Regions from separate parts of the Mesorhizobium calcicola genome, predicted to be linked through region 2. Evidence: riboswitches for the same ligand, from Rfam matches in the RefSeq annotation. Region 2 holds a riboswitch; each other region holds the start of a gene.
The links. Region 2 has a riboswitch for thiamine pyrophosphate ahead of thiC (phosphomethylpyrimidine synthase ThiC). Riboswitches for the same ligand answer to the same signal wherever they lie in the genome.
Positions count from the first base shown of each region.

Region 1: it holds a riboswitch for thiamine pyrophosphate, as region 2 does, so the genes downstream of both, ACFSQT_RS36835 (YkoF family thiamine/hydroxymethylpyrimidine-binding protein) here and thiC (phosphomethylpyrimidine synthase ThiC) in region 2, are expected to answer to the same signal.
Region 3: it holds a riboswitch for thiamine pyrophosphate, as region 2 does, so the genes downstream of both, thiB (thiamine ABC transporter substrate binding subunit) here and thiC (phosphomethylpyrimidine synthase ThiC) in region 2, are expected to answer to the same signal.
Region 4: it holds a riboswitch for thiamine pyrophosphate, as region 2 does, so the genes downstream of both, thiC (phosphomethylpyrimidine synthase ThiC) here and thiC (phosphomethylpyrimidine synthase ThiC) in region 2, are expected to answer to the same signal.

Region 1 covers NZ_JBHUGY010000076.1:4,801-12,307, reverse strand. The annotation lists gene ACFSQT_RS36860 (tetratricopeptide repeat protein) at 1-2,433, shown strand, start outside; gene ACFSQT_RS36855 (hypothetical protein) at 2,439-2,582, shown strand; gene ACFSQT_RS36850 (ABC transporter substrate-binding protein) at 2,570-3,592, opposite strand; partial or broken gene ACFSQT_RS36845 (ABC transporter ATP-binding protein) at 3,585-4,351, opposite strand; gene ACFSQT_RS36840 (ABC transporter permease) at 4,348-5,160, opposite strand; gene ACFSQT_RS36835 (YkoF family thiamine/hydroxymethylpyrimidine-binding protein) at 5,197-5,805, opposite strand; TPP riboswitch at 5,796-5,909, opposite strand; gene ACFSQT_RS36830 (LysR family transcriptional regulator) at 6,008-6,928, opposite strand; gene ACFSQT_RS36825 (SDR family oxidoreductase) at 7,073-7,507, shown strand, end outside.
Region 2 covers NZ_JBHUGY010000016.1:135,599-143,105, reverse strand. The annotation lists gene panB (3-methyl-2-oxobutanoate hydroxymethyltransferase) at 1-47, shown strand, start outside; gene panC (pantoate--beta-alanine ligase) at 44-931, shown strand; gene ACFSQT_RS39790 (bifunctional hydroxymethylpyrimidine kinase/phosphomethylpyrimidine kinase) at 1,003-1,788, opposite strand; gene ACFSQT_RS09090 (thiamine phosphate synthase) at 1,779-2,384, opposite strand; gene ACFSQT_RS09085 (thiazole synthase) at 2,381-3,154, opposite strand; gene thiS (sulfur carrier protein ThiS) at 3,156-3,347, opposite strand; partial or broken gene thiO (glycine oxidase ThiO) at 3,322-4,325, opposite strand; partial or broken gene thiC (phosphomethylpyrimidine synthase ThiC) at 4,322-6,164, opposite strand; TPP riboswitch at 6,271-6,386, opposite strand; partial or broken gene ACFSQT_RS09065 (3-oxoacyl-[acyl-carrier-protein] synthase III C-terminal domain-containing protein) at 6,484-6,737, opposite strand; gene ACFSQT_RS39750 (hypothetical protein) at 6,780-6,926, shown strand; gene ACFSQT_RS09060 (DUF982 domain-containing protein) at 7,090-7,332, opposite strand.
Region 3 covers NZ_JBHUGY010000038.1:132,058-139,564, forward strand. The annotation lists gene ACFSQT_RS25810 (ABC-F family ATP-binding cassette domain-containing protein) at 1-846, opposite strand, end outside; gene ACFSQT_RS25815 (thiamine diphosphokinase) at 848-1,492, opposite strand; TPP riboswitch at 1,581-1,695, shown strand; gene thiB (thiamine ABC transporter substrate binding subunit) at 1,739-2,737, shown strand; gene thiP (thiamine/thiamine pyrophosphate ABC transporter permease) at 2,995-4,620, shown strand; gene thiQ (thiamine ABC transporter ATP-binding protein) at 4,613-5,392, shown strand; gene ACFSQT_RS25835 (M48 family metalloprotease) at 5,651-7,120, shown strand; gene ACFSQT_RS25840 (RNA polymerase factor sigma-32) at 7,130-7,507, opposite strand, start outside.
Region 4 covers NZ_JBHUGY010000027.1:69,255-76,761, forward strand. The annotation lists gene ACFSQT_RS17145 (NAD-dependent succinate-semialdehyde dehydrogenase) at 793-2,268, shown strand; TPP riboswitch at 3,019-3,135, shown strand; gene thiC (phosphomethylpyrimidine synthase ThiC) at 3,241-5,076, shown strand; gene thiO (glycine oxidase ThiO) at 5,073-6,041, shown strand; gene thiS (sulfur carrier protein ThiS) at 6,041-6,238, shown strand; gene ACFSQT_RS17165 (thiazole synthase) at 6,242-7,015, shown strand; gene ACFSQT_RS17170 (thiamine phosphate synthase) at 7,012-7,507, shown strand, end outside.

The sequences.
Region 1 (7,507 bases), on a different contig from region 2:
CCGCAGGCCCTGGAAGCGATCCTTGGCGGCGATGCCTTCCTGGACATGGGCAAGTACGACCAGGCGATCGGCGCTTACAACCAGGCGATCTCGCTCGATCCGAACAACCGGTTCGCTTATTTCGGCCGCGGCAGGGCCTGGGCCGCCAAACGCGCCTACGAGCAGGCGATCGCCGACTACGACAAGGTCATCGAACTCGCCCCCAATTTTGCCGCGGCTCATTTTCGCCGGGGCCTCGCCAAGGTCACGTCAGGTGATGCGGAGGGCGCGCTTGCTGATTGCGGCCGGGCTGCGGCACTCGATCCCAAGGCGCGCGACGCCTATTTCTGCAAGGGCATGGCCTGGCACGCAAAGGGCGACCCAGGGAGTGCGATGGCCGCCTATTCGGTGGCGATCGATATCGATCCGAAGGACGACGCCAGCTATTATGGGCGCGGCATGGCGCGTGCCGACAGGAAAGACTATGACGGCGCCATCGCCGACTTCGACCAGGCGATCAAGCTCGATCCGGACAATACGGACTACCTCGTCAGCCGCAAGGCGGCGGTCGCGGCGAAAGGACAGGGCGATAGGGCGGCCGCCGCGGTCGACACCGAACCTGCGACGCCGCAGGACGCTGGCAACAATACCCGGTCTAACGGCAGGCTCTCCACCGCCAAGATGGCGGAGCTCATTCAGGCGACCGACCCGCGTGTTCTGGCTGCGGTGCAGAGCGCTGACAGCTTGTCGGACGCGGGCCAATACGACCAGGCAATCGGCGCGTACGCGAAGGCGATCGCGCTCGACCCCGACAGTCCCCTCGCCTATTTTGGCCGCGGCAATGCCTGGTCCGCCAAGCGAGTCTATGATCGGGCGATCGCTGACTATGATCGGGTGATCCGGCTCCTGCCGGATCTGGTCTCGGCCCATATTCGCCGAGGCCTGGCCAAGGCCACGTCTGGTGATGCCGAAGGTGCTCTCGTCGATTGCGGCCGGGCCGCGGTGCTCGATCCGAAGGTGATGGACGCATATTTCTGCATGGGCATGGCCTGGCACGTGAAGGGCGATGCGGGGCGAGCGATCACAGCCTATTCGGCAGCAATCGAAATCGATCCGAAGGATGCCCCCAGCTACTATGGGCGTGGCATAGAACTGGCTGACAGCAAGGATTACGACGCTGCCATTGCCGACTTCGACCAGGCGATGAAGCTGCATCCGTACAATCGGGACTACGCGGTCGCCCGCAAGGCAGCGGTGGCTGCTTTGAAGAAAGGCGATCTCGCGCGTGGTGCCGCCGGCTCGGATCCCAAGAACCTCAAGGCTCACATCGATCGCGGCGACGCCTTCTACGACAAAGGCAAATACGACCGGGCCATCGCTGAATACAGCCGCGCGATCGCGCTCGATCCGAGGAAGGCCGCCGCCTATGTCGGTCGGGGCACGTCGCTTGTCGCGATAGGCAAATATGACGCGGCCATCGACGACTACGGCAAGGTCACCGAACTCTATCCCGCCTATGTCGACGCTTACATCGGCCGCGCCGTCGCCTGGAGCAGGAAGGATCAATTGGACCGCGCCATCGCCGACTACAGTCGCGTGATCGAACTAGACCCGCAATATGCTCCGGTTTATTTCGGCCGCGGCAGCACCTGGTTCGCAAAGGGCGATTACGACCAAGCCATTGCCGACTTTGATCAGGCGCTGAAGCTCGATCCAAAGCTGGCGCTCGCTCGTAAAGGCCGCAAGCTGGCGGTGGTGGCGAAAGCGAACGCCTCAAAAACATCAGACGAAGCCGCTGGCCAGGCTAGCGAGGAGGCGATCAAGCTAAGTAGCGCTTCATCAGCCGCGCAGGCGTTCAGCAAGGGCCAGGCACTGTATGAGAAGAACGACTATGACGGCGCCATCGCGCAGTATGGTAAGGCGATTGCGCTCCTTCCGGTATTCCACGACGCCTATCTGGCCCGAGCGATGGCCTGGGGATCCAAGGGCGAATACGCTCATGCCGTCGCCGATTACAGTCAAGCAATCACGCTCAATCCGAATTTTGCCGATACCTACTACGACCGTGGTCAGAACCGCAGTTTCCAAAAGGATTACGACGGGGCGCTTGCTGACTACGGAAAGGCCATCAGTCTCAATACCAGGGACGCGAGGGTCTATGCCGATCGGGGCCTCATATTGATGGGCAGGCATGAGGACGTTGCAGCGTTACGTGATTTCGAAGAGGCCCTCAGCCTCGATCGCAAGAACCCCTTTGCCTATTTGGGCCGAGGCGTGATTCGAATCAGCGAGGCGGATTATGACGGAGCCATCGCCGATTTGAGCCGGACGATAAAGCTCAAACCGGATTTCGCCGCCGCCTACAAAGTGCGGAGCAGGGCGTGGGACGCCAAGGGCAACCACAAGCGCGCCGAGGCCGACCGCAAGAAGGCACGCAGCCTGCAGGGGAAATAACAGGTTTGGGCAGGGCTGCCTCGTCGCTGCAGGGTGAGCCGGGGCGACAGATCGAAATCGCCCTGCTCTACAAGATCGCCATACCTAGGCTGCCGCCCGAGTTCCTGATCTTCCCTTTCAGGGGCATATTCGCCACCTACCCCAGATAAGCATTGCTGAAATACCCCCCGAAATCCGGGCGTGATTTGGCCGGCGTGCCGTCGGCATCACGCAGAATGCCTGACGCGAAGAGGTAATCGCCGATCGCGTCCATCCGGGCCGGATCCATGATGCCGATGGCGCCGTTTTCGCCGCGCAGGTAGTGGCCGTCGATCAACGCCTTCAGCGAGGCATCGATCAGCGCCGGATTGCTCAGGGCGTCCTTGTTGGCGGCGATCAAGAGGGCTGCAGCCTCGTCGGGATGGTCGACGGCGAACTGGTAGCCGCGCCGCGTCGCCTGGATGAAGGCGGCAGCAGATTTGGGGTTTGCCCGGAGATAGGCGTCGCTCGAGGAGATCAGCGTTGTGTGCTCGTTGGGCACGCCGTAGTCGGCATAGACGAAGCTGTGCTGCTTGACGCCTTTCAACTCGGCTTCGACACCTTCCCAGGTCGAGACCTCCAGCGTGAAATCGACCGAACCGTTGGTCAGCGCTTCATAGGCCGAAGTGCCGAGCGTCACCGTCCCGAATTTGCCCTCGCCGCCATCGTGGCGGATGATGGTGCCGATCACCGCGTTTTCCCAGGCGCTGCCGAAGCCGCCATAGGTCAGGCCGTCGAGGTCCCTGGGGCTTTTGATCTCGCTGCGCGCCGCGTTGAACACCAGCCGGCCGGTTTCGGATTGCACCACGGCATAGACGCCCTTCAGGTCGGCTCCGGCGGTTTTCTGGGTGAACAGGCTGATGGTGCCGTTGATGCCGAAATCGGCAACGCGGTTGGCGACCAGCGTTCCGGCACCAGTATCGCTGTAGGGCAGGATGTCGACATTCAGCCCGGCCTCGCCGTAAAAGCCCTTGTCGCGGGCGACGAACAGCCCGATGTGGTTGGTGTTGACTGTCCAGTCGAGTGCGACGGTGATTTTTTGCGCCGCCGATTGCGCTTGGGCACGGCCCGCTCTGGCAACCACCGGAAGGCCGGAGGCAAGGGTGAGCAACAAGGCCTGCCGGCGCGTCAGGTCAGTCATGGTCGTTTCCTTCGGATAGTTGCGGATTGAGGATGATGTCGAGAATCTCTGCCTCGAGCGTGCTTGCCTGCCATGCGGCCAAGCCGGTTGGGTCGCGCGGGCGCGGCAGCGGCACCTTGATCTCACGGAGATGCGGGCCGGGCGCGCCGATAACACATAGATGCGGTCGGACAGGAAGACGGCTTCGCGCACATCGTGGGTTATCAGGAGCGCCGTCCAGCGGTGGTACCGCCACATCTGTTCCAGCCAGCGCTGCATGGCGGCGCGGGTCAGTGCGTCGAGCGCACCGAACGGTTCGTCGAGCAAAAGCATGTCGCGCTCCTGCACCACGGTGCGCAGCAGAGCCGCGCGCTGGCGCATGCTGCCGGACAGTTGCGCGGGAAAATGCCGCTCGAAGCCGGCAAGCCCGAATTCGGCGAACAACGGTGCGACGCGCGCCCGCGCCGCCTAGCGCCCGATGCCTTGCATTTCGAGCCCAAGCGTCGTGTTGTCGAGGATGCGTCGCCACGGCATCAGCGCGTCACGCTGCGGCATGAAGGCGAAATGCCTGCCGTGGTCATCGAGCGGCGTGCCGTCGAAGAACATCTCGCCTTCGCCGTGCTGCGCACCGGTCAGCAGCTGGAACAGCGTCGACTTGCCGGCGCCCGATGGACCGAGGATGGAGACGAATTCACCGGCGCCGACGCTGAGCGAAATGTCGGCGAGCACGTCGAGCCCGCCAAACGCCTTGCGCACATGCCGCAGCTCGAGCCGGCTCATTGCTGTGGCCCCGTCCTTGCGGGTTGCTTGCCGACGGCCCGTTCCCAGGGCATGGCAAGACGCTGCAGCAGCACCGTCAGTCCAAACAGGATGAGGGTCAGCGCTGCGCTGACGCCGACGGCGGCCAGCACCAGGTCGGGGCGGAAATTGTTCTTGGCGTTGAGCATGTAGATGCCCAACCCCTTCGCCACACCGGCATATTCGGCGAAGATGGCGCCAACCACGGCATAGGTGATGGAGATCCTCAGGCCAGCGAAGAAATAGGGCAGCGCCGAGGGCAGCCGCGCCAGGAGGAAGACGCGCCAGCGCCCTGCCCCCATGGCACGCAGCATCCGGCCGATCTCGGCCTCCGTCGCCTCGTAGCCCTGCACCAGTGCCACCAGCATTGGAAAGAAGGTGACCAGCGCCACCAGCATGATCTTGGGCACCAGTCCGAAGCCGAACCACAGCACCACCAATGGCGCGACCGCCACCAGCGGCAAGGTCTGGCTGACAATGAAGACGGGAAACAGCGCACGCCGCAGCGGCTGGAAGAAGTCGACCAGCATCGACAGCGCAAAGGCCGCGCTGAGCGAAAAGGCAAAGCCGATCAGCGTGGCGCGGATGGTGGGAATGGCGTTGTCGACCAGCGCCTCGCGATTGAGCATCGCTTGCGCGAACACGCGCGACGGCGCCGGCGTGTCGTCGGCTTGATGCCGGAATAGGTCCCACGCCAGCAGGAGCAACCCGACCGAGATCGCGGCTGGTGCTGCCTTGACAAGAAGGCTCGCGATCGGGCGCGAAGCGACTGAGGATGAGGCCCCGGACATAACCTTTGACGGGGTCGCGCGCAGAGCGCGGCTGGCTCAGACGGCCGACGGGCTGTTGGCCGAGACCGTGACGTCGAGGGTTACGTGGCCGGCGCCGGGCCCGAAACGGCAGAAGGCTTCGTCGAGCGCCGAAAAGATCGCGCCGGCATCAGCGCGCAATTTCGTGCAGAAATGCTTGGAGCGCTCATAGACGCCGGACTGCTTGAGAAAATCGATGCAGCCGTAGATCTCGTCCATGTGGTCTTCGGTGCCCATCACATAGAGCGAGAACTGCGCTGCCGCCGGCTGACCGGCCAAAGCTGCGCCGCGCACCGCCGCGATTGCCGCGTCCTTGCGCGGACCGAGTGGCCTGACAGGCCCGCCAAGCGCATCGGAGCGGCAGATCGGATGATCCGGCTCGCCCGGGCAGCCACGCGAGATGGTGGCCGACAGCACGCAATGCTTGCCACCGCGTGCCGCCGCCACGAACAGGTCCCGCATCGCCGGAAACAGCACTTCGGGCGGCCCGACCAGCAGAGTCGAGATGTCGTCGGTCTCGATCCTGAGCCGATCGCGGTAGGGATCGAGCGCGCCCAGCGCGCCAAGGATGACGCCGACGAAACAGTCGGCCATGGGATATAGGGAAATCTGTGCGCCTGAAAACATCGCCCGCCTCGCTCCGCTGGTATTACCCAGATCAGCTTCTAGGGTCTGTGGGCTTGCCGCCCCCGTCTCAGCCCCGACCGTACGGAGCACCCCTGTGATGCGCGGGTTAGAGCACCATTCGAGCGGAAAGCCGTTTTTCGGCGCGCTGCGCTAAAAGCATTGCGCCAGGCCTGCGAAACCGGGCCGTTGGAACGACAAACTCTCAACCATCTGGCAGCGTCGGGCGACCGGTATGCGCATGGCACAGGAAATCGACGAAGGCGCGCACGGCCGGCGGCGTATGACGCTGCTTCTGGTAGCAGAGGAACCAACCGGGAAAGGTCGGACACCAATCATCCAGCAGCGACACCAGCCTGCCGGCATCGATCAGCGGCCGCACGAGGTCTTCCGCCCAAAAGGCGATGCCGACGCCCTGCACGGCCGCCGCAATGGCCATGTCGCGGCTGGAGACGACAAGCGGGCCGTTGACCGCGACCGAGAACCATTGGCCATCCCTGGCGAATTCCCATGCGTAGAGGCCGACACTGCCCGGCCGGCGCCAATTGATACAGCGGTGCTGGAGCAGATCCGCGGGTGCCGACGGCGATCCGTGACGGGCGAGGTAGTCCGGCGAGGCCACGGCGAGCTGTCGCTGTGTGCCGCCAAGCGTCACGGCAACCATGTCGGCTTCGAGGAATTCGCCAAGCCTGGCGCTGACATCAAAGCCGGCCTCAACAATGTCGATGGCGGCATCGTCGATCATCACGTCGAGCACGATGTCCGGCCATGCTTCATAAAAACGGCCAAGCACCGGCTCCAGGTAGGTGGCGGCGGCAACGCTGGGCATATGGACGCGCAAGACGCCGGCCGGTGTGTCGCGCAAGGCGGTCGCATCGCCGACCGCCGCCTCCATCTCGGCCATGGCTGGCGTGAAGCGCGCGTGCAGGCGTGCGCCGGCTTCCGTCAAAGAGAGGCTGCGGGTCGTGCGGTTGAGCAGGCGCAGGCCAAGCCGCGCTTCGAGCTGGCGGATCGTCTGGCTGAGCGTGGACGCCGAAATCCGCAGATCTTCAGCGGCACGGGCGAAACTGCCATGCGCGACAACAGCGGCAAAGGCCTTCAGCTCCGCATAGTCACTGCCGCGCATTATGCCGTGTTCTCCAATGAATATCGTGTCATTCTATGGTATTTTCCGAAAACCGTCTGCTGCCTAGCTTGAGAATATGTCTCAAACGGCGCCGTCATCGGCATCGAGCGTATCTGAATCTCTCTCTGAGCAGGAGCCACGAACATGCGGAAACTCAACGGAAAAATCGCCCTGGTGACCGGCGCCTCCTCGGGCATTGGCGCGGCAACCGCGCTGGCATTGGCGGCGCAAGGCGCGATTGTCGCCATCGCGGCGCGGCGTCGGCAGCGGCTCGACGATCTGGCCAGACGCATCCGCGACGCCGGCGGCGAGGCGCTCGCGATCGAGGCCGACATCACCAACGAAGCGCAGGCAACCGCCATGGTCCGGCGCGTGCTGGACGACTATGGCCGGGTGGACATGCTGTTCAATGTCGCTGGTGTCGGCGTCGCTGCCCCCTTCCAGAACACCACCACCGGCGAATACCGGGAAATGGTCGACATCAACATCCTGGCTTTGCTCTACACGATCAACGCAGCGCTGCCGGCGATGAAACGGCAGGGATCGGGACACATCGTCATCGTTTCGTCCGGAACCGGC
Region 2 (7,507 bases):
TCTTCGGCGACGTGCCACGTCCTGTCAATGGAGGAGAAGCCGCATGAGCATTCCGATTGTCCGGATCGTTGCCGAACTGCGCAGCATCGTCGCCGCGTGGCGCCGGGAAGGCTTCAAGGTCGCCGTTGTGCCGACCATGGGCGCCCTGCACGAGGGTCACCTGAGCTTGGTCCGTGCCGCACTTGCAAAGGCCGACCGGGTCATCGTGACGCTCTTCGTCAATCCCAAACAGTTCAACAGTGCCGGCGATCTGGCTGTCTATCCGCGCACCGAGCACGATGACGCCGCCAAGCTCGCGTCGGTCGGCACCCATATTCTGTATGCTCCCGATGCAGCCGACATATATCCGCAAGGCTTTGCCACAACGGTTTCGGTCACCGGAGTGAGCGAGGGTCTGTGCGGAGCGTTCCGGCCCGGCCATTTCGACGGCGTGGCGACCGTGGTGACGAAGCTGTTCCTGCAGACCGGCGCCAATCTGGCGTTTTTCGGTGAAAAGGACTTTCAGCAGCTGCAAGTCGTGCGACGCCTGGTGCGTGACCTTGATATTCCGATCGAGATCGTCGCCTGTCCGACCGTGCGTGAAGCGGATGGGCTGGCGATGTCGTCGCGCAACACGCGACTGTCCGCCGCCGAGCGCCCCTCCGCGCCCCGACTGGCAGAGATCCTGTTCGAAACTGCCGGGCGGCTAAGCTCCGGAGAACCCGTAGAGCGCCTGCTGCATGAGGCTCGACAGGCGATCCTGGCTGCGGGCTTTTCGCGGGTGGAGTATCTCGAACTTCGCGCCGGCGATAATCTTGCCCTGATGGCCACGCCGGGTCGACCGGCGCGGCTGCTCGTCGCCGCCTGGCTCGGCCAGACGCGGCTGATCGACAATGTCGAGGTGGAGTCGGCGCAACGCTCGGTTCAAGCGTTGAAGCAAGCCGCTGCCTGACCCTCCTTCGCGGGGCCGAAGGAGCCAGATATCGGTCTCCCCATTGCAAACGGCCGAGCTGGCGACGGGCCTCAACTCGGCATGCGGGCTGCGGTCATTCGGTTGAATTCCTCTGAAGCTGCTCGAACACAAACCGCTTGCCTTCGCGCACACTGTCTTCGAGCCGCTTTGCCTTTGCAAGATGCGCCGCAATCGCGCTGGCAAGCATGCAGCCTGTGCCACGCATCGATACTGCAAGACGCGGCGCATCGAAGCGAATGGGTTCTTGACCGGAGCGCAGCAGGATATCCGTCGAACGAAGTCCCTGTTGCATGGCCGCCCTTGATCAGCAGGGCCTGCACTCCGGCGTTCAGCAGCTCCTGGCCTTGCAACACTGCGCCGTCCTCATCCGGTGCCAGTTCCGAGGCAACCAAGAGCGCCAGCTCGATGAGATTGGGTGTGACGAGACGGCAAAGCGGCATCAGTTCACGCTTCATGGCGACGACGGCGTCGGCTTCCAGCAGCGCCCGGCCTGAGGTCGAGGTGAGCACGGGGTCGAGGATTGCCGGTACCTGCGGAATTTCGAGCAGCACGGCGGCAACGGCAGCGATGATCTCAGCGGTTGCGAGCATGCCGATCTTGATGGCCGCCACCTCGTTGGCCTGAAGTGCCGCCCGCATTTGATCGGCCACTAGGCCGGGTTGCAGATGACGGATGTCCCTGACGGTGTCGTGTGTCTGCACCGTCACTGCAGTGAGAGCAAGGCAGGTGCGCACGCCAATGGAAGAGATCGTCTCGATGTCGCGCGCAATTCCGGCACCACCGCTGGAGTCCGATCCACCGACGACAAGTACATGCGGTTCTCGCTTCAGCGCCATCGGTCTGTCTTTTCGATCCATTCTCGCGTGCGCGCCTCGGCATCGGCATTCAATGTAATGTCGGTGACCACCGCCGCGCAGCCGGCGCCAGCCGCGAAGACACCGTTGAGCCGGTCAGGGTTGAGGCCGCCTATGGCGACTAGGGGAGTCGGCGCGACTCGCCGCCTCCACTCGCTGATCCGTTCGACCCCTTGCGGCGCCCATTTCATCTTTTTCAGGATGGTGGGATAGATCGGACCGAGCGCGATGTAGTCGGGTCTGGCCGCCATGGCCGTTTCCAGCTCGGCATGATCGTGGGTGCTCAGTCCGAGCCTTAGGCCGGCTGCCCGTATCCGCGAGAGGTCGGCGCTTTGCAAATCCTCTTGGCCGAGATGCACGAAGTCGCAGCCTTCCTCGATTGCCAGGCGCCAATGGTCGTTGACGATGAGCTGGCAGTGGTGCTGGGCGCACAAGGCCTTTGCCTTCCGGATCTCCGCGCGCAACGCGGCCTTATCCACGGTCTTGATGCGAAGCTGAACCAGATTGACGCCGAGTGGGACCAGCCGTTCGATCCAGGCGGCACTATCGACGATCAGGTAGAAGGGATCGAGCTTCATGAAAAAACTGCCCTTCCGATCGTCGGTGTTGACGGCATCGCGACCTCGCGCGGTTCGAGCATTCCAGAACAGAAGGCTTCGCGGCCGGCATCGACCGCCTTGGCGAATGCTCGCGCCATGCCGACCGGATCGGCCGCCTTGGCGACCGCCGTGTTCAGGAGCACGGCGTCAAAGCCGAGTTCCATCACGGTTGCCGCGTGCGACGGACGTCCAAGTCCGGCATCGACAATCAACGGAACGTTGGGGAAATGCCCGCGCATCGAGCGCAGCGCCGGGATGTTGACTGGCCCGAGGGCTGAACCGATCGGCGCGCACCACGGCATCAAGACCCTGCAGCCAGCCTCCAGCAGCCGCTCGGCGACGACGAGGTCGTCGGTGGTATAAGGGAATACCGAAAAGCCGTCCTCGCACAAGATGCGGGCGGCTTCGACAAGGCCGAACACGTCCGGCTGTAGTGTGTCGTGGTTGCCGATCACTTCGAGCTTGATCCAACTCGTTCCGAACACTTCGCGCGCCATGTTCGCAGTCGTGACCGCTTCCTTGATGGAGTGGCAGCCAGCAGTGTTGGGCAGGATTTTCGTGCCGAGCGATCGGATCAGCGACCAGAATTTTTCGCCGGCCCTGCCGCCCGCCATCTCACGCCGCAAGGAGACGGTCACCACGGAGCTGCCCGACGCCGTGACCGCATCAGCAAGGATGGCCGGCGAAGGATATTGCGCCGTGCCGAGAAGCAGCCGGGAGGGAAGTGGCGTCCCGAAAAGCTCGAACATGCTAGCCTCCCTGCATCGGCGAGAGGATTTCGATCCAGTCGCCGTCGCTCAACTGGAATTCGGCCCGCCTGGCCTTGTGCACGAGGTCGCTGTTGACGGCCGTCGCCAGCCAATCGCCCTCATAGTCGAGCGCTGCAAGCAGCTCTGCCAGCGTGGTCGCGGCAACCTCATGCGCTTCGCCGTTTACGGTCAATTTCATGAGGCAAGCTCCACGGGTTTGTCTTTGCTGAGGAGAAATTCGGCCGCCTGGCGCGCCATGGCCGGGGCCAGAAGAAAGCCATGACGATAGAGGCCGTTGATCCTGACGGTGTCTCCGCTCGCTTCGACCAGCGGCAGATTGTTGGGAAAAGCTGGACGAACCCCGACGCCGGTTTCAAGGACCTCAGCCTCGCCAAAGGCCGGATGCAGAGCGCAGGCAGTGCCGAGCAACTCCATCATCGAACGGACTGTGATCGATCCCCCGGACTGGCTTTCGATCATCGTCGCGCCGATCATGAAACGGTAGTCGGTGCGCGGCACCACATAGAGCGGAAAGCGCGGATGCAGCAGCCGGACCGGGGCGCGACAGCGAGACGTCGGGCGTGCGCAGGATCAACATCTCGCCGCGAACGCCGCGCAGCCTGTCGTCGACCGCTGCCATACCCGTGCAGTCGATCCAGCGATCGAAACCCAAAGCATGCCGGGCGTCGGCGCCGAAGCAGAATTCGACACCCATGGCCGTGAGCCTGTCATGGAGTGCCGTCATGGCCTGGCGCGGGTCGAGATGAGCCTCGTCGGGGAAAAGCAGTCCACGGCGGAAGCGACCGGCGAGGTCGGGCTCCAGTAGCGCGATTTCGTCTTCGTCGACACGCCGATGGCCTGACGTGCGGCTGGCGAAGCGGTCGAGCTCGCCCGCGTCGCGCGGCGCGGCCACAACCAGTGTTCCGGCCTGTGTCACCTGGCCGGGCAACACCGCCTCCCACCATTCGGCGGCATCGCGTCCGAGATCCAGCACCAGCTGCTCGGCGCTTTCCCGCTCGCACCATGGCGCCAGCATGCCGCCGGCGAACCACGACGCATTGCCGCCAAGGCCATGCCTTGTCTCCGCAACGGTCACGGTCGCGCCGCGCGTGGCAAGCTCGAAGGCCGCGGTGAGGCCAGCGACGCCGGCCCCTTTGACCAGGACCTTCATGACGGCTCATGCGCCTCCGCCGGCGTAGGCGGTTTGCCGGCCTCATCCGCCGGCATGTAGAGGTCGCCGCCTGCGCGATATTTCTCGGCCATCGCCGCCATGCCCTCTTTTTGCGCCTCGGCGCGGATGTCGTGAGAAATGCGCATGGAGCAGAATTTCGGCCCGCACATCGAGCAGAAATGCGCCACCTTGTGTGCTTCCTTGGGCAAGGTCTGGTCGTGGAAGGAACGCGCGGTTTCGGGATCGAGCGACAGGTTGAACTGGTCTTCCCAGCGGAACTCGAAGCGCGCGCGGGAAAGGGCATCATCCCTGACTTTCGCTGCCGGGTGCCCCTTTGCCAGGTCGGCGGCATGCGCGGCGATCTTGTAGGTGATCACGCCGGTCTTGACGTCATTGCGGTCGGGAAGCCCGAGATGCTCCTTCGGCGTGACGTAGCAGAGCATGGCGGTGCCGAACCAGCCGATCATCGCCGCACCGATGCCCGGAGGTGATGTGGTCGTAGCCCGGCGCGATGTCGGTCGTCAGCGGCCCCAGCGTATAAAACGGTGCCTCGCCGCAGACGGCGAGCTGCTTGTCCATGTTCTGCTTGATCTTGTGCATCGGGCACGTGGCCGGGGCCCTCGATCATCACCTGGCAGTCCTTCGCCCAGGCGATCTGCGTCAGCTCGCCGAGCGTCTCCAACTCGGCGAATTGTGCAGCGTCGTTGGCGTCGGCGATCGAGCCGGGACGAAGGCCGTCGCCGAGCGAAAAGGACACGTCATAGGCGCGGCAGATGTCGCAGATTTCCTCGAAATGCTCGTAGAGGAAGCTCTCCCGGTGATGGTGCAGGCACCATTTAGCCATGATCGAGCCGCCGCGAGAGACGATGCCCGTGACCCGGTCGACGGTCAGCGGGATATAGTGCAGTCGCACACCGGCGTGGATGGTGAAATAGTCGACGCCCTGTTCGGCCTGCTCGATCAGCGTGTCGCGATAGACCTCCCAGGTCAGCTCCTCGGCGATGCCGCCGACCTTTTCCAGCGCCTGGTAAAGCGGCACCGTGCCGATCGGCACCGGCGCATTGCGCACGATCCATTCGCGAATGTTGTGGATGTTGCGGCCCGTAGACAGGTCCATCACCGTGTCGGCGCCCCAGCGGATCGCCCAGACCATCTTTTTCGACCTCTTCGGCCATCGATGAAGTGACCGCCGAATTGCCGATATTGGCGTTGATCTTCACCAGGAAATTGCGGCCGATGATCATCGGCTCGCTCTCGGGATGATTGATGTTGGCGGGAATGATCGCCCGCCCGCGCGCCACCTCGTCGCGCACGAATTCCGGCGAGACGAAGTCGGGGATCGCCGCGCCGAAGCTCTCACCGTCGCGCGGCAGCTTGCCGCGCATGATCTCGCGTCCAAGGTTCTCGCGGATGGCGACGAACTCCATTTCGGGCGTGATGATGCCGGCGCGCGCGTAGGCGAGCTGTGTCACCGCCTTGCCGGCCTTGGCCCTGAGCGGGCCGGTTGCGGACCGGAAATTCCGGCGTCAAGCGCTCGCCCGCCGCGAATCCGTTGTCTTCCGGCCGGACATGACGGCCCTCATAGGCTTCGACATCGCCGCGTGCCGTAATCCATTCGTGGCGAAGCCGGGCGAGGCCTTTTCGATGCTGGTTTCGACAGTCGGGTCCGTGTAGGGGCCCGACGGATCGTAGACGATGACGGGCGGTTCACCCGCCGTCGGATGGACGGAGATTTCGCGCATCGGCACCTTGATGTGCGGATGGAGGACGCCGGATTTGTGGATCTTTGCGTGAAGCGGGCAGTGGTCCCGTCGACACGGCGGGGGTGAGGGCATTCATCTTGAGGCTCCTTTGCTCATGCATTGGAGACCCAGTTCTGTGCCGGAAGGATGAAAAGACGCTTTGATCTACCTGCTTGGAAACAGGTCTTCGGGCGTGAACTCCCGCAAAGCGCTTGCACCGTCCCTACGCCAGTATGAACTGGATCAGGTTCAACGGGTCACTGCGCCGCGAAAGCCAGCAGTATCTCAGCCCCTTGCCGGGACTCCCCCTGGTGAATGTCTCAGGTTGAACGGGCAGGCGCGGCTTTGTCAAGCGCCTGTCGACCGGCCATCCATATCACTCGGACAGTTTTGGCCCGTGGGCGGCCACCGCTCGGCTATATTCCAACGACGACAGCGCCGCCGCTCAAGCCCGCTCCCGCCGCCGCCAGAAGAACTTTTTCGCCAGGCCGAAATGGCTTCGTCTGGTGGCCAGTGACAGCGACAGCGGGATCGTCGCGGCGGAAGAATTGCCGTATTCGGCGATCGTCTTGACGACAGCACGATCGGCAAGGCCAAGGTTTTTCCCTACGGCATCAAAAATGCGGGCATTGGCCTGGTGCGGCACGAAGCGGTCGATGTCCTGCGGCTTGTGCGTGAGGCGGCTTCTTCTTCGACAACTCCAGAGGCCCTCATGCAGGTCATCGACGGCGAGCCCGTCGTCGTGGAGATCCGCAAGGGGGGCAGCGCCGACGGCGTGCCGGAGAAGCAATGCGGCCCTTCTGGCGGCGACGACAGGGTTGCGTTCCACCAACCGGAAAGACCTCCGCCGCAAACCTGAGCTTGGCGGATGATCCAACGAATCAATCTTGCGCGACGAGCGCAGCACTCGATACGCAGCTATGTATCGCGGCTACAAGAGTAAGCGTTCGTTCGATCTATTTGTCTGCGTTACTGCTCTTGCGGGGGTTTTGAAGTAATTGAGGCTATTATAATCTTGGAACTCAATCACTGCGCAGAATTTTCGCTTCTAACGCCGCCACAACGAAAGCCCGTCTGGCAACCAGCGGGTGGGCTTCGCCACGCAGAACCTGAAGGCATGCATCCATAGCCAGTTTCCGCTTCTTCGTCTGATCATGGAAGCTCCGGAGCAGAATCGTGGCCGCGTCGTTCACATCGAAAATGACGCGCTCACGGTCATGTCGGCCAACTTGCACCACCACGGGTCGGACGAACCTGCTCGACATCCAATTACACCCTCAATACCGAGCTTGGTGCGGTCTGCGCCTGCCATGACGTCGGCTCGTTTCATACATGTATTGCCGAGGGCCGAATAGGGCCAGCAGACCTTGCCGGCCTTCACACTTCGTGCGCCAGCCACCTGGCGCAAACTCTGCTGCAATGCCGGCGCTTCTGGCGGCG
Region 3 (7,507 bases), on a different contig from region 2:
CACCAGCTTGCCGGATTCGGCCGCGTCGCTGGCCACCATGGTCGCCGAACCCTCGGCGCCGCGATGGCCGCGGAAGCGCTGGCGCATGGTCTGCAGTTCACCCAGCCGGCGCATGTTGCGCTTGCGCCGCGCCGTCACGCCATAGCGCAGCCAGTGCTCTTCGCGCACGATCTGGCGGCCGAGCTTGTGCTGCTCGCGCTCTTCCTCCTCCAGCACGAGGTCGCGCCATTCCTCGAAATGGCCAAAGCCCTTGTCCAGCCTGCGGGTCTGGCCACGATCGAGCCAGATGGTGGCGCGCGAGACGCGTTCGAGGAAGCGGCGGTCGTGCGAGATAACGACGAGCGCCGAGGAGGTGCGGCTAAGCTCCTCTTCCAGCCATTCGATGACAGAGAGATCGAGATGGTTGGTTGGCTCATCAAGAAGCAGGATGTCGGGCTCCGGCGCCATGACGCGGGCGAGGGCGGCGCGCCTGGCCTCGCCCCCGGAAAGATCGTTCGGCCGCTCCTCGCCCGACAGGCCGAGATGCTCCATGAGATAGCTGGCGCGGTATGGATCGTCGGCAGGGCCAAGCCCCGCCTCGACATAGGCGCGGACCGTCGCAAAACCCTCCATGTCGGGCATCTGCGGCAAATAGCGGACGGTCGCCGAAGGCTGGCGGAACACCTCGCCGTCCTGTGGCTCGATCAGGCCGGCGGCGATCTTCAGCAGCGTCGACTTGCCCGATCCGTTGCGGCCGACCAGCGCGATCTTGTCACCGGCCGACGCCGTCAAGGCGGCGCCATCGAGCAGCGGCGTGCCACCGAAGGTCAGTTTTATCCCGTCGATATTGAGAAGGGGCGGGGCCATGTCAGCTTTCAGGGAGTGGATAAGGGTGGGCGAGCAGCAATGCGCGGCCATGGCCGAGCATGATTTCGAGGCGACCCTTGACCTCGTTGGATATGGTCAATGACGAGCCGAACGCCACCTTGACGCGGTCGAGCGGCCATTTGGCGCCGGTGACGGTGAGGCCGGAAAGATCGGAAAAGCCGAGCACCGAAAACAGCGTGCCGTCGGCATAGTCGAACCCGGCTTTCCCGTGCAGCAGCGGGACGCCTTCCTGCGCGCCGCTGCTCAGAAGCACCGTTGCTCCGGCCTCGGCCAGCCGCAGGGCGAGCGCCAGATGCAGGAAGGCGTGGTCGGCGCGCTTGCCGCCGAAGGCGCCCGCGAGCACCAGGCTGGTCGCACCGCGCTCCAGCGCGGCAGCGATGGCCAATTCGCCATCGGTCTGGTCCTTTTCCGTCGGGAAGGTCCGGCGCGGCACCGCGGCGAGGTCATCCGGCAGGTTGGCCGGCACTGAATCGAAATCACCCACCCACAGTTCCGGGACAAGGCCCAGCATGCGCGCATGGCCGATCCCGGCATCGGCGGCGATCACGCGCGAGCCTTCGACCTGGCGGTCGAGCCGTGGCGTGCGGATGAGATCGCCGCCAAGCAGGATGGTGAATGTGCACATATCGTGTGGCCCTTACCAGCCCGGCACGGGAAACGGAAGGCCGGCAAACTGCCACTTGCGCGGTTGATCGGCCGGGCCTATGTGTCGAAACGCTCTAACGGGGTGCCGGACGCGATCTTCGCGGACCGGCTGAGAGGCAAACTCGCCAACCCGCTGAACCTGATCCGGTTTGTACCGGCGGAGGGATTAGACGTTTCGGACAGTCCGACGCCTCAATTCCTTTCAATTCGAACGAAGGAGGCGCCGATGCGCACGCTGCTCTACTCTCTTGTCTCAGCAATGGCCGTGGTCCTGTCCGGGCCGGCCTTGGCCAAGGACAAGCTCACCATCTACACCTATGAGAGCTTCACCGCCGACTGGGGTCCGGGTCCCGTGGTGAAGAAGGAATTCGAGGCCGAATGCGGCTGCGATGTCGACTTCGTCTCGGTCGCCGATGGCGTCGCGCTGCTCAACCGCGTCAAGCTGGAAGGGGCTTCGACCAAAGCCGACATCGTGCTCGGCCTCGACACCAATCTGACCGCCGACGCCAAGGCCACCGGCCTGTTTGCGCCGCATGGCGCGGTGTCCGATGTCAATGTGCCGGGCGGCTGGAGCGACGACGTTTTCGTGCCTTTCGACTATGGCTATTTCGCCGTCGTCTACGACACCGAAAAGCTGAAGAGCCCGCCCAAGAGCCTAAAGGACTTGGTCGAAGGCAGCCCCGACGACAAGATCGTCATCCAGGATCCGCGCACCTCGACTCCGGGCCTCGGCCTGCTGTTGTGGGTGAAGTCGGTCTATGGCGACAAGGCGCCGGAGGCCTGGGCCAAGCTCAAGGCGAGGGTGCTGACGGTGACGCCGGGCTGGAGCGAGGCCTATGGCCTGTTCACCAAGGGCGAGGCGCCGATGGTGCTGTCCTACACGACGTCGCCGGCCTACCACATGGTCGCCGAGAACACCGACCGCTACAAGGCGGCCTCGTTCGAGGAGGGCGAGTATCTGCAGATCGAGGTCGCCGGCATCACCACGACAGGGGCCAAGAATCCGCTGGCCGAAAAGTTCATGGCCTTCATGACCGGGCCAAAATTCCAGGATGCCATTCCCGAGACCAACTGGATGTTCCCATCCGGCAAGACCGACAAGCCGCTCAATCCGGCCTTCGACAAACTGGTCAAGCCGACCAAGACCTTGCTGTTCAGCCCCGAGGACGTTGCCGCCAATCGCAAGGCCTGGGTCGATGAATGGCTGGCGGTGATGAGCAAGTAGGATTCAAGCTTCGCCAGATGTTCGCGCCAAGTCACCCCCCTCTGGCCTGCCGGCCATCTCCCCCGCAAGGAGGGAGATCGATAGCTCTGTCGCCTTGCTCATTCCTGCCATTTTGGAAATTGGCCTGGGCGGCGAAGCGCGCGATCTCCCCCCGTGCGGGGGAGATGTCCGGTAGGACAGAGGGGGGTGGGCGGGAGCTCGACCTTAGCCAAGCATTTCAATCAATTGGCACCCACCACAGAGTTGGGTAGCGCGACATGCCCGCGCGCCATCCAGCCGATCCCCGCATCACCTCCGGCATCATTGCTCTCGCCGCAATCGCGCTGCTGATCGGCGGCGCGTTTGCTGGCTTGCTCGTCGAAGGCGCTCACGATTTCTCCGGCGCCTGGGCAGCCTTCGATCCTTATCTGCTTCGCGTTGTCCGCTTCACACTCTGGCAGGCGGCGCTGTCGACGCTGCTTTCGGTCGGGCCGGCGCTGCTCGTGGCGCGCGCGCTGTCGCGGCATCCACGCTTCTTTGGCCGCGCCTTCATCTTGCAGCTGTTCGCCGTGCCGTTGGCGCTGCCGGCCATCATCGCGGCACTCGGCATTCTCGCCCTCTACGGCCGTGCCGGCTATTTCGCCGGCGCGTTCACGGTGATCGGCGGTGGGAGCTGGCCGGGCATCTATGGCCTGTCGGGCATCCTCGTCGCCCATGTCTTCTTCAACCTGCCGCTCGGCGTGCGGCTGTTCCTGGAGGCGCTGCAGACCATTCCCGCCGATCAGTGGCGGCTCGCCAGCCAGCTCGGCATGGGGGCACAACCGGCGTTCCGGCTGATCGAGTGGCCGACGCTGCGCGCGGCGTTGCCGGGTGTAGCCGGGCTTGTCTTCATGCTCTGCATTACCTCGTTCACGATTGTGCTGACGCTTGGCGGCGGGCCGGCCGCGACGACGCTCGAAGTCGGCATCTACCAGGCGCTGCGCTTCGATTTCGATCCCGCGCGCGCGGTGACGCTGACGCTGCTGCAGATCGCCTTGACCTTTGTCGTGGTGCTGGCGCTGACGCGGCTTGGCGTCAACGTGGTCGGCGACACCAATCTGCCGGTTGCGCCGCGCCGCTATCTCTCAATCAGCGGGGTCGAGACCTGGCTGAACGTCGTGCTCATCGCGCTCGCGCTGCTGTTCGTTGCCGGACCGATGGTGGCCACTGTGATGGCCGGGCTTGGCGCCGATCTCGGCCGGCTGGCCGGCGAGGCCGCCGTGCGGCAGGCGACACTGACCAGTGCCGTGCTCGCCTTCCTGTCGGCGCTGCTTTCAGTGATGCTGTCGCTGGCGCTGACCATGGCGCGCCGGGGGCTGGAGCTGAACCGCCGCTCCGGCGCGAGGACAATACTCGAGCATGCCGCCGATACCGGCGCCGGTTTTGTCCTCGTCGTGCCGCCGATCGTCGTCGGCGCCGGCTGGTTCCTGTTGCTGCGCCGTGTCGGGGATGTCTTTGCCATCGCCCCGGTCATGGTCGTCACCGTCAACGCGGTGATGGCGATGCCGTTCGCGCTGCGCGCTGTCCGTCCCGCCTATGATGCGGCCAGCGAGCGTCACGAACGGCTCTGTGCGCAGCTCGGCATTGCGGGCTGGAACCGGTTGATGCTGGTCGACTGGCCGTCGCTACGGCGGCCGCTCGCCACCGCCTTTGCCTTCGCCATGGCGTTGTCGCTCGGCGACCTCGGCGTCATCGCGCTGTTCGGCAGTGATTCCGTGCAGACATTGCCGTACCTTCTGTTGGCGCGCATGGGCAGCTACCGCACGCAGGACGCCGCCGGCCTGGCGCTGCTGCTCGGCCTCGTCTGTCTCGCGTTGATCTTAGCGGCGCACTGGCTGGGAAGGGAGAAGAACCGGGATGCCTGACGGAGCGGCCAGCAGGTCTGGAAAGGGCGCTCCGGTACGGCTGGACCGGGTGTCGTTCAGCTATGGCGAGGCGCCGCTTGTTTTCGATGTCGATTTCGCCGCGTCGAAAATCACCGCTATCATGGGGCCGAGCGGTTCGGGCAAGTCGACGCTGCTCAACCTGGTGGCGGGGTTCGAGACGCCGCGGTCGGGCCGTGTGCTGATCGGCGGGGTCGATGTCAGCGCTGAGCCGCCTTCGACGCGGCCGGTGTCGATGGTGTTCCAGGAAAACAATCTCTTCGCCCATCTTTGCGTCGAGCAGAATGTCGGGCTCGGCCGTTCGCCATCCTTGCGGCTGACCGAAGCGGACCGCGCCGCGATCGCCGAGGCGCTTGCGCGCACCGGCCTGGGCGGCAAGGAAAAGCGCCTGCCGCGCGAGCTCTCCGGCGGCGAACGCCAGCGCGTCGCACTGGCCCGGGTTCTGGTGCGCGATCGGCCGGTGCTCCTGCTCGACGAACCCTTCGCCTCGCTCGGCCCGGCGCTGCGCGACGACATGCTGGATCTGGTCGCCACAGTGCACGCCGAACGCGGCATGACGGTGCTGTTCGTCACCCACCAGCCGGAGGATGCCCGCCGCATTGGCCAAGACATGGTGTTTCTGGACAATGGATTGGTCACGGCAACCGGCAAGGCGGACGATTTCTTCACCGGGGCTGGTCCGGAAGCGTTCCGGCGCTATATCGGCGGTGCGGGCGATGTCGTATCACGAGATATTGCCCGGAAGCGGACATAATTTACGGTCAAACCGGCTCCAGGCGATGTGGCGCTTGCTTGCCATGACCGGAGGAGTGTGGCTAGGTCCGCCTTATTGGTCCGGCACAGGCCGTGATTTGCCTGCAGCATCCGCCGCCTGCCCCGAGGGGCGCGCGACGGATGCTGCAGCAGTTTGAGATAGCGCATGATATTTTCCGAAGATCGCCCCCGATTTTCGTGGTCATGCGCCGGAACCCGAAAGGAAGCCGTTCTGGCGATCGGCGTTGAGAGGCTACGAATGAATCCGCTGGCGCGCTTTCTCGCGCTGGCCGGCCTTGCCGTGGCGTTGGCGAGTTGCCAGATGTTCACGCCTCCCGAGGTTCAGGAATCCGGCTTCCAGCCTTCCGACAAGCCGATCACGGTCGACAACGTCGCCGCCAACAGCAAGCTCGCCGAACTCGCCAAGGCGCAGCATCCGCGCATCCTGGCCACCTATGGCGGCGAATATTCCGATCCCAAGCTCGAGCGCATGGTCGCCAAGGTGGTCGGCAACCTGACCGTCGTGTCGGCCAACCCGACGCAGACCTACCGCATCACCATTCTGAATTCGCCCAATGTCAACGCCTTCGCGCTGCCGGGCGGCTATCTCTACATCACGCGCGGCCTGTTGGCGCTGGCCAATGATTCGGCCGAGCTTGCCGCGGTCATCGCGCATGAGATGGGCCACGTCACCGCCAATCATGGCCTGCAACGCCAGCAGCTGGAGGCGGAGGAAGGCCTGGCGACCAAGGTGGTTTCCGATGTCCTCGGCGACAGCCCGACCGCCAAGGCGGCGCTGATCCGCGGCAAGCTCAGGCTGGCGCAATTCTCGCGCAACCAGGAGCTGGAAGCCGACGCCATCGGCATCAAGTCGATCGGCGAAGCCGGCTACGATCCTTTCGCCGCCGGCCGCTTCCTGCAGTCGATGTCGGCCTATACCGATTTCCGCTCGATCAGCGGTGCCACCGACGCCAGCCTCGACTTCCTGGCCACCCACCCCAACACGCCGCAGCGCATCGATCTGGCGCAGCGCCATGCCCGCCAGTTCGGCGCGCCCGGCGTCGGCACGCGCGACCGCGATTCCTTCCTCGCCGGTATAGACGGCCTGCTTTATGGCGACACACCTGAGGAAGGCTATGTGCGCGGCGAAACCTTCCTGCATCCGGGCCTCGGCGTGTCCTTCTCGGTGCCCGAAGGCTTCATCATCGACAATTCGGCCGCGGCGGTGACCGCAACCGGCCCGGGCGACATAGCGATCCGCTTCGACGGCGTCTCCATCGACAAGAACCGGGCGCTGACCGACTATATCCGCAGCGGCTGGGTGGCTGGTCTCGACGACAGCAGCGTCAAGCAGGAAACGATCAACGGCAACGATGCGGCGACCGCGCATGCCCGCGCCGAAGGCTGGCAGTTCGACATCGCGGTGATCCGCGCCGGCGGCCAGGTCTACCGGCTGCTGACCGCGGCACCATCGGCCAGCACCTCGCTGGATACGGTGGCGCGTTCGGTGAGCGGATCGTTCCGCATCCTCAGTGCTGCGGAAAAGGCGGCGCTGAAGCCGCTGCATATCCGCGTCGTCACCGTTCAACCGGGCCAGACGATGGGTTCGCTGTCCGCCCAGATGGTTGGTGTCGACCGCAAGCTCGACCTGTTCCGGGTGCTCAATGCGCTGTCGCCGGGGGCCGCGGTTTCGGCCGGCGACAAGGTCAAGATCGTCACCGACAAGTAAGGTGCCTGTTCAGGCGGCAGTCGCCATAAATTCCGGGTTCTGCTTCACCAGCGCGACCTTGAGCTTTTCCATGGCGCGCGCCTCGATCTGGCGGACACGTTCCTTGGAGATGCCAAGCGTCTCGCCGAGCGCTTCCAGCGTCGCCCCCTCGTCGTTCAGCCGGCGCTCCTCGATGATCCTCAGCTCACGCGCGTTGAGCGCGCGAAGCGCTTCCCGCAGCCACAGCGAGCGGCGTGCGACGTCGATCTTGTCGCCGACGACCTCGTCGGGCAGCGGATCGTCGGAGACCAGGAAATCCATCCGCTCGGTCGAGCCCGCATCGTCGGCAATCGGCATGTTGAGCGAGGAATCAGGCGCCGACAGCCGCGAATCCATCATCGCCACGTC
Region 4 (7,507 bases), on a different contig from region 2:
CATTAAGATTATTTCGGACGCGAAAGGCAAGGAAGCGCAACTGTCGCCGTTCAAGGTCGCGACAGCGAGCCGGTAGCTGACAGAGCGGCGAATTTTAGCAACGGTTAAAATTCGAGTTTTTCGAATCTGCCGGCGTTAGTTTTCGGATGCTACCCAGCCTGCGCAGATGGTGAGCGTGGAATATGCGTGGTCCAGGTTGGATTAGAGATATACGGCAGGCTGAGGCCCAGCACATGCGAGATCGAATAGCTTGGCTTGAATGCGAACTGATCAATGCGGCCGCGTCCAAAGGCAAATCCAAGTTGCAAAACGTTGGTCACGAGCTTCGTTCGCAGAAGGCTCGACTGGCACGCCTCGAACATTGCATAGCGTGGATGCCGAAGCGGCTCTAATGTCGCGCCCCACATGCGACGGGTAGATCCGAAGATCGCCGGTGTGGCGGGACCTCGGCTCGCGGTCCGATTGTTCACACGCCACAGCTCGCTCAACAGGGGCCAACGCCTATTGGGCTCACTTTACGAAACACTCTACGGCTCCGATGCGATACCCGAAACGGACGGCGCCGAGCAGGGCAAGAGCTATACGACGAATGATCTCCTGGGCGAATGGCTGTGGACCAAGCCCGCTGGCGAACGGTTCGTGAGGCGAAAGGCCGACCGCCGGCCTCCCCCACGGCAGGTCCACGGGTTCCAGCGACGCACGACTTTTCGTGAGTGGTCCTATGCAACAGCCACACGTGCGCAGTAGATGTCCACCCGGCCGGACAGGCCGAAAGCCTTTAAGGAACCGACATTGCCGCTGCTCCCGCCTTTGATCCCCCATCTCAAATCTCCCGACCTGTTTGGCAACCTTGACCGTCTCCCGGCCCTTGGCACGCCAGTTTGTGAGCGCACATTTGTGGTCCTCAACCCATCGACCGGCGAATTGCTGGCAGAGCTTCCCGACATGGGAGTCGAGGAAACACGCGCTGCGATTGACAAAGCGTACATGGCGCAGCCTGGGTGGGCGGCGCTGACCGCTCGAGAGCGCAGCGACATCCTCTGGCGCTGGCATCAACTGATCGTCGACCACACCGACGACCTCGGCGCGATTCTGACCGCCGAGATGGGCAAGCCACTGGCTGAGGCCAAGTCTGAGATATCGCATGCGGCGGCGTACCTGCAATGGTATGCCGAAGAGGCCAATCGCATCTATGGCGAGACGATCTCCGCCCCGTCGACCGACCGCCGCATGCTGGTGATCAAGCAGCCGATCGGCGTCGTCGGCACGATCACACCCTGGAATTTCCCTGCTTCCATGGTGGCGCGCAAGATCTCGCCGGCTCTGGCCGCCGGCTGCACGATCGTGCTCAAGCCGGCCGAACAGACACCGCTCGTGGCGGGCGCAATGTTCGCGCTCGCCCATCAGGCTGGCTTTCCCGAAGGCGTCGTCAATCTGGTCTATGCGTCCGAAGGTGATGCGGTTGGCCGTGAACTCTGCGGCAACCCCAAGGTCCGCAAGATCAGCTTCACCGGTTCAACCGAGGTCGGGCGGCTGCTGATGCGCCAATGCTCGGATCAGATCAAGAAGGTCAGCCTCGAGCTGGGAGGAAACGCGCCTTTCATCGTCTTCGACGATGCCGATGTCGATGCCGCGGTCGACGGTGCGATCCAGGCGAAATTCCGCAATGCCGGCCAGACCTGTGTTTCCGCAAATCGCCTTTATGTCCAATCGGGCGTTCACGATGAATTCGTCGACAAATTCGTGAAGCGGGTTCGCCAACTTCAGGTTGGTGACGGTTTCGATCCCGCGGTTGCCATCGGGCCGCTGATTGATCAGCATGCTCTGGCCAAGATCGAATCCCATATCGCCGACGCCGTCGAAAAAGGCGGTATTGTTCGATGCGGTGGCAAGCGTATCGGCACGAGGGGCACGTTTTTTCAACCAACCGTCCTCACCGGTATTTCCAGCGAGATGACAGTCGCGCAAGAAGAAACATTCGGACCGTTGGCTGCAATCATCAACTTCGACGACGCCGATCAGGTCGTACACGAGGCCAATGACACGATCTACGGCCTCGCCGCCTATTTTTATGCCTCCAACCTGAAGCGTGTCTGGCGCGTGGCCGAGGCCCTGGAATATGGCATGGTGGGTATCAACACCGGGCGCATGTCCTCCGAAGCCGCGCCCTTTGGCGGCGTGAAGCAGTCCGGCATAGGGCGCGAGGGTTCCCGCCATGGGCTCGAGGACTATCTTGAGATGAAGTACCTCTGCATGGGCGGAATCTGAAGCAGGGCACGATTTTGTTCGCGCTTTTCCTCGCTCAAGTTGTGACGAGGGTGCAAGCATCAACGCTGGCGGTATGATGATTGAGGCTCGGACGGCGGTCAGGCATCAGCCCCCCACTTGCCCGTGTGTCGCCTCTAACTCCCCTGCCTGCGAGCTCACTGCGCTTTCGCGTGCGACATAGCCAGCCGTCCAAAAGGGAAACGACGGACACTTCGCTTCAATCTTGCCAGCCGTCCCTCAAGGCCACTTTTCCGACGGGGGACAAGCCGGCCGGCCGGGCAGATAAACGGAACCCCGCTTCCGGCGGTTTGAACAGAGTGCTGCCAATGGATCGGCTGGTTGACTCGCTGCCGAGCAGGTGATCGGCGGCGTATATGCGGTGGCAAACAGCATGGTCCGCGATGGCGGTCTGCTTTTCACTTTCGCTTTCGCGCGATCTCCCCGTCAGCGCCTGAGGGAATTGGTGGATAGCGCTGACGACACGCCGACACGTCTGGCGGGGCCTTTTACGCCGGTCCGGTTCGATGCTCTGGCACATCATCGGACCGGGCGCCTCCGCTATTCGTCGATCTCGACGCACAGGGCCAATACACCTTCTCGATTCTTGACGAGTCGCAGAAGGCTTTGGCCATTCCTGCCCTGGTCTCCCGCGCGTGACTTGGCCCCGATCCACGAGCTTTCCATCCGCGCCCGCCGACTCCAGCGTGTCCGAAGGCGCTTGACAAAGCGGCGCCGTCCCGTTCAATTCGAGGCATTCACCAGGGGAGTCCCGGCAAGGGGCTGAGATACTGCTGGCTTTCGCGGCGCAGTGACCCGTTGAACCTGATCCAGTTCATACTGGCGTAGGGACGGTGCAAGCGCTTTGCGGGAGTTTATGCCCGAAGACCTGTCTCGAGCAGGTTGACCAAAGCGTCTTTTCATCCTTCCGGCACAGAACTGGGTCTCCAATGCAATTGAGCAAAGGAGCCTCAAATGAATGCCTTGACCCCAGCGGTTTCGACGGGACCGCTACCTGCCTCACGAAAAATCCACAAATCCGGCCTCCTCCATCCACAGATCAGGGTGCCGATGCGCGCGATCGACGTCCACCCGACAGCCGGCGAGCCGCCGGTGACGGTTTACGATCCGTCCGGCCCCTATACCGACCCCGCGGTCGAAACGAGCATCGAAAAAGGTCTTGCCCGAAGCAGGCACGCGTGGATCGCAGCGCGGGGCGATGTCGAAGCCTATGACGGTCGCCATGTCAGGCCGGAAGACAACGGATTTGCGGTGGGCGAGCGCCTGACGCCGGAATTCCCCGTTCGCAACCGCCCGCTCAGGGGCAAGGCCGGCAAGGCGGTGACGCAGCTTGCTTATGCCCGCGCCGGTATCATCACGCCCGAAATGGAATTCGTCGCCATCCGCGAAAATCTCGGCCGTGAGATTTTGCGCGACAAGCTGTCGCGAGACGGTGAAAGCTTCGGCGCGGACATTCCCGATTTTGTAACACCGGAATTCGTGCGCGACGAGGTGGCGCGGGGGCGCGCGATCATTCCCGCCAACATCAACCATCCCGAAAGCGAGCCGATGATTATCGGCCGCAATTTCCTGGTCAAGATCAATGCCAATATCGGCAATTCCGCCGTCACCTCCTCAATGGCCGAAGAGGTCGAAAAAATGGTCTGGGCGATCCGCTGGGGCGCCGACACGGTGATGGATCTGTCGACCGGCCGCAACATCCACAATATTCGCGACTGGATCGTGCGTAATTCGCCGGTGCCGATCGGCACGGTGCCGCTCTATCAGGCGCTTGAGAAGGTCGGCGGCATCGCCGAGGACCTGACCTGGGAGGTCTATCGCGACACGCTGATCGAGCAGGCCGAGCAGGGCGTCGACTATTTCACCATCCATGCCGGTGTGCGGCTGCATTACATTCCGCTCACGGTCGAGCGGGTTACCGGTATTGTCAGCCGAGGCGGCTCGATCATGGCGAAATGGTGCCTGCACCATCACCGGGAAAGCTTCCTCTACGAGCATTTCGCGGAAATCTGCGACATCTGCCGGGCCTACGATGTGTCCTTCTCGCTCGGCGACGGCCTTCGTCCGGGATCCATCGCCGACGCCAATGACGCGGCGCAGTTCGCCGAGCTGGAAACACTCGGCGAACTGACGAAGATCGCCTGGGCCAAGGACTGCCAGGTGATGATCGAAGGGCCTGGCCATGTCCCCATGCACAAGATCAAGCAGAACATGGACAAGCAGCTCGCGATCTGCGGCGAAGCGCCATTTTACACACTCGGGCCGCTGACGACTGACATTGCGCCAGGCTACGACCACATAACTTCCGGCATCGGCGCGGCCATGATCGGCTGGTTCGGCACGGCCATGCTCTGTTATGTGACGCCCAAGGAGCATCTCGGGCTGCCTGACCGCAACGACGTCAAGATTGGGGTGATCACCTACAAGATAGCAGCGCACGCCGCTGACCTCGCCAAGGGCCATCCGGCGGCGAAAGTCAGGGATGATGCCCTTTCCCGCGCGCGCTTCGAGTTCCGCTGGGAAGACCAGTTCAATCTGTCGCTCGACCCCGAAACGGCGCGCTCCTTCCACGACCAGACCTTGCCAAAGGAGGCGCACAAGGTGGCGCATTTCTGCTCGATGTGCGGGCCGAAATTCTGCTCGATGCGCATTTCCCACGACATCCGCGCCGAGGCCCAGAAAGAGGGCATGGCGGCGATGGCGGCGAAATACCGCGAAGGTGGGGATCTCTATGTGCCAGCGGACGAGACCGGTGCGCCCCTCATGCCCCAGGTGCCTGCGCGATCATGAAGGTGCTTGTCCAAGGGGCCGGCGTCGCCGGCCTCACCGCCGCCTTCGAGCTCGCCACACGCGGCGCGGCGGTGACCGTTGCCGAGATTGGGCATTGCCTTGGCGGCAATGCGTCGTGGTTCGCCGGCGGTATGCTGGCGCCCTGGTGCGAGCGTGAAAGCGCGGAGCAGCCCGTGTTGGATCTCGGACGCGATGCCGCCGACTGGTGGGATGTGGCAACGCCCGACGAGGTGACACGGGCTGGAACGCTGGTCGTGGCCTCGCCGCGCGATGCGGGCGAGCTCGAGCGGTTCGCCAGCCGCACGTCCGGCCATCGGCGTGTTGACGAAGACGAAATCGCGCAGCTGGAGCCGGACCTCGCCGGCCGCTTCCGCCGCGGACTGCTTTTCCCCGACGAAGCGCATCTCGACCCACGCCAGGCGATGACGGTGCTGCATGAGAGGCTCGCGGCGATGGGCGTCGAATTCCTCTTCGGCACGGACGCCAGGCAGGTTTCCGGGTTCGATCGCCGGATCGACTGCACGGGAATGGCGGCGGCCGACCACCGGTTGCGCGGCGTGCGCGGCGAGATGCTGATCCTGCACACGCCTGACATCTCGCTGTCGCGCCCGGTCCGGCTGCTTCATCCGCGCTTTCCGCTCTACGTGGTGCCGCGCGCCGATCACCATTTCATGATCGGCGCAACGATGATCGAAAGCCAATCCGGGGAACCAGTCACAGTCCGTTCGATGATGGAACTGATGGGCGCTGCCTGCACGCTCCATCCGGCCTTCGGCGAGGCTGGCATCGTTGAGACCGGCGTCGGCATTCGCCCTGCCTTTTCCGACAATCTGCCGCGTGTCGAGGCCCGTGGGAGCACGGTCGCGATCAATGGACTCTATCGCCATGGCTTTCTCCTCGCGCCGGCCATGGCGCGGCAGGCGGCCGAACTCGTCTTCACTCACGAACCCATGGAGCTTGCCTGATGAAACTGACCGTTAACGGCGAAGCGCTTGAGACCGCCGTCACAACGCTGGCGGCGCTGCTTGCCGCGCTCGACTATGAAGGCGATTGGCTGGCGACGGCCGTCAACAGCGACCTCGTGCACAGAGCCAGGCGGGCGGAGTTTCAGTTGAGCGACGGCGACCGGATCGAAATCCTCTCGCCCATGCAAGGAGGCTAGACCATGTTCGATCTTCTTGGAACGAACCTTCCTTCCCGGCTGCTGCTCGGCACGGCTCAATATCCTTCTCCTGCCATCCTTGCCGATGCGGTCAAGGCCTCGGGCACGTCGGTGGTAACCGTCTCTTTGCGCCGTGAGTTGGCGGGCGGCAGGGCCGGCCAGAAATTCTGGTCGCTGATCCGCTCGCTCGGCACAAGAATCCTGCCCAACACTGCCGGCTGCCACTCCGCCAAGGAAGCGGTCACGACCGCGAAAATGGCGCGCGAAGTCTTCGGTACGAGCTGGATCAAACTCGAAGTCATTGGCAACCACGACACGCTGCAACCGGATGTGTTCGGCCTGGTCGAAGCCGCCCGCATCCTGTGCGACGACGGGTTTGCGGTATTCCCCTACACCACCGACGATCTTGTTGTGGCCGAGCGGCTGCTGGAGGCGGGCTGCAACGTCTTGATGCCGTGGTGTGCACCGATCGGATCCGCCCTCGGGCCGATAAACATCACGGCGCTGCGCTCGATGCGCGGACATTTCCCTGGGGTCCCGCTGATCGTGGATGCGGGGCTGGGACGGCCGTCGCACGCGGCAACCGTCATGGAACTCGGCTTCGACGCCGTGCTCCTGAACACGGCGGTTGCCAAGGCAGCCGATCCGGTCGGCATGGCGCATGCGTTCGGCAAGGCGGTCGAAGCCGGCCGTGAAGCCTTTCTTTCCGGAATGCTCGAACCGCGCGAGGTCGCCATGCCGTCGACCCCGACATTCGGCAGGGCGGTTTTCTCATGAAGCTAGATCCCTTCTACCTGATCGTCGACAGCGCCGCCTGGATCGAACGGCTGGTGCCGCTCGGCGTCAGGTTGGTTCAGCTTCGCATCAAGACCATGGATGAGGTCGGGCTGCGCGCGGAGATCCGCAAGGCGAGGGCCTTGTGCACCCACCACCAATGCCAGCTCATCGTCAACGACCATTGGCGCCAGGCAATGGAGGAAGGCTGCGACTTCGTCCATCTCGGCCAGGAGGATCTGCAAACCGCCGACCTCTCGCAAATACGGGCAGCCGGCGTGAGGCTCGGGCTGAGCACCCATGATCACGCCGAACTGGAAACGGCCATGGCCGCCGAGCCCGACTATCTCGCGCTCGGCCCGATCTATCCCACCATCCTGAAGAAGATGAAATGGGCGCCGCAAGGGCTCGAACGGATCGCCGAGTGGAAGCGCCTGGTCGCACCGATTCCACTGGTTGCCATTGGCGGCCTCAACCCTGACCGGCTCGACGGTG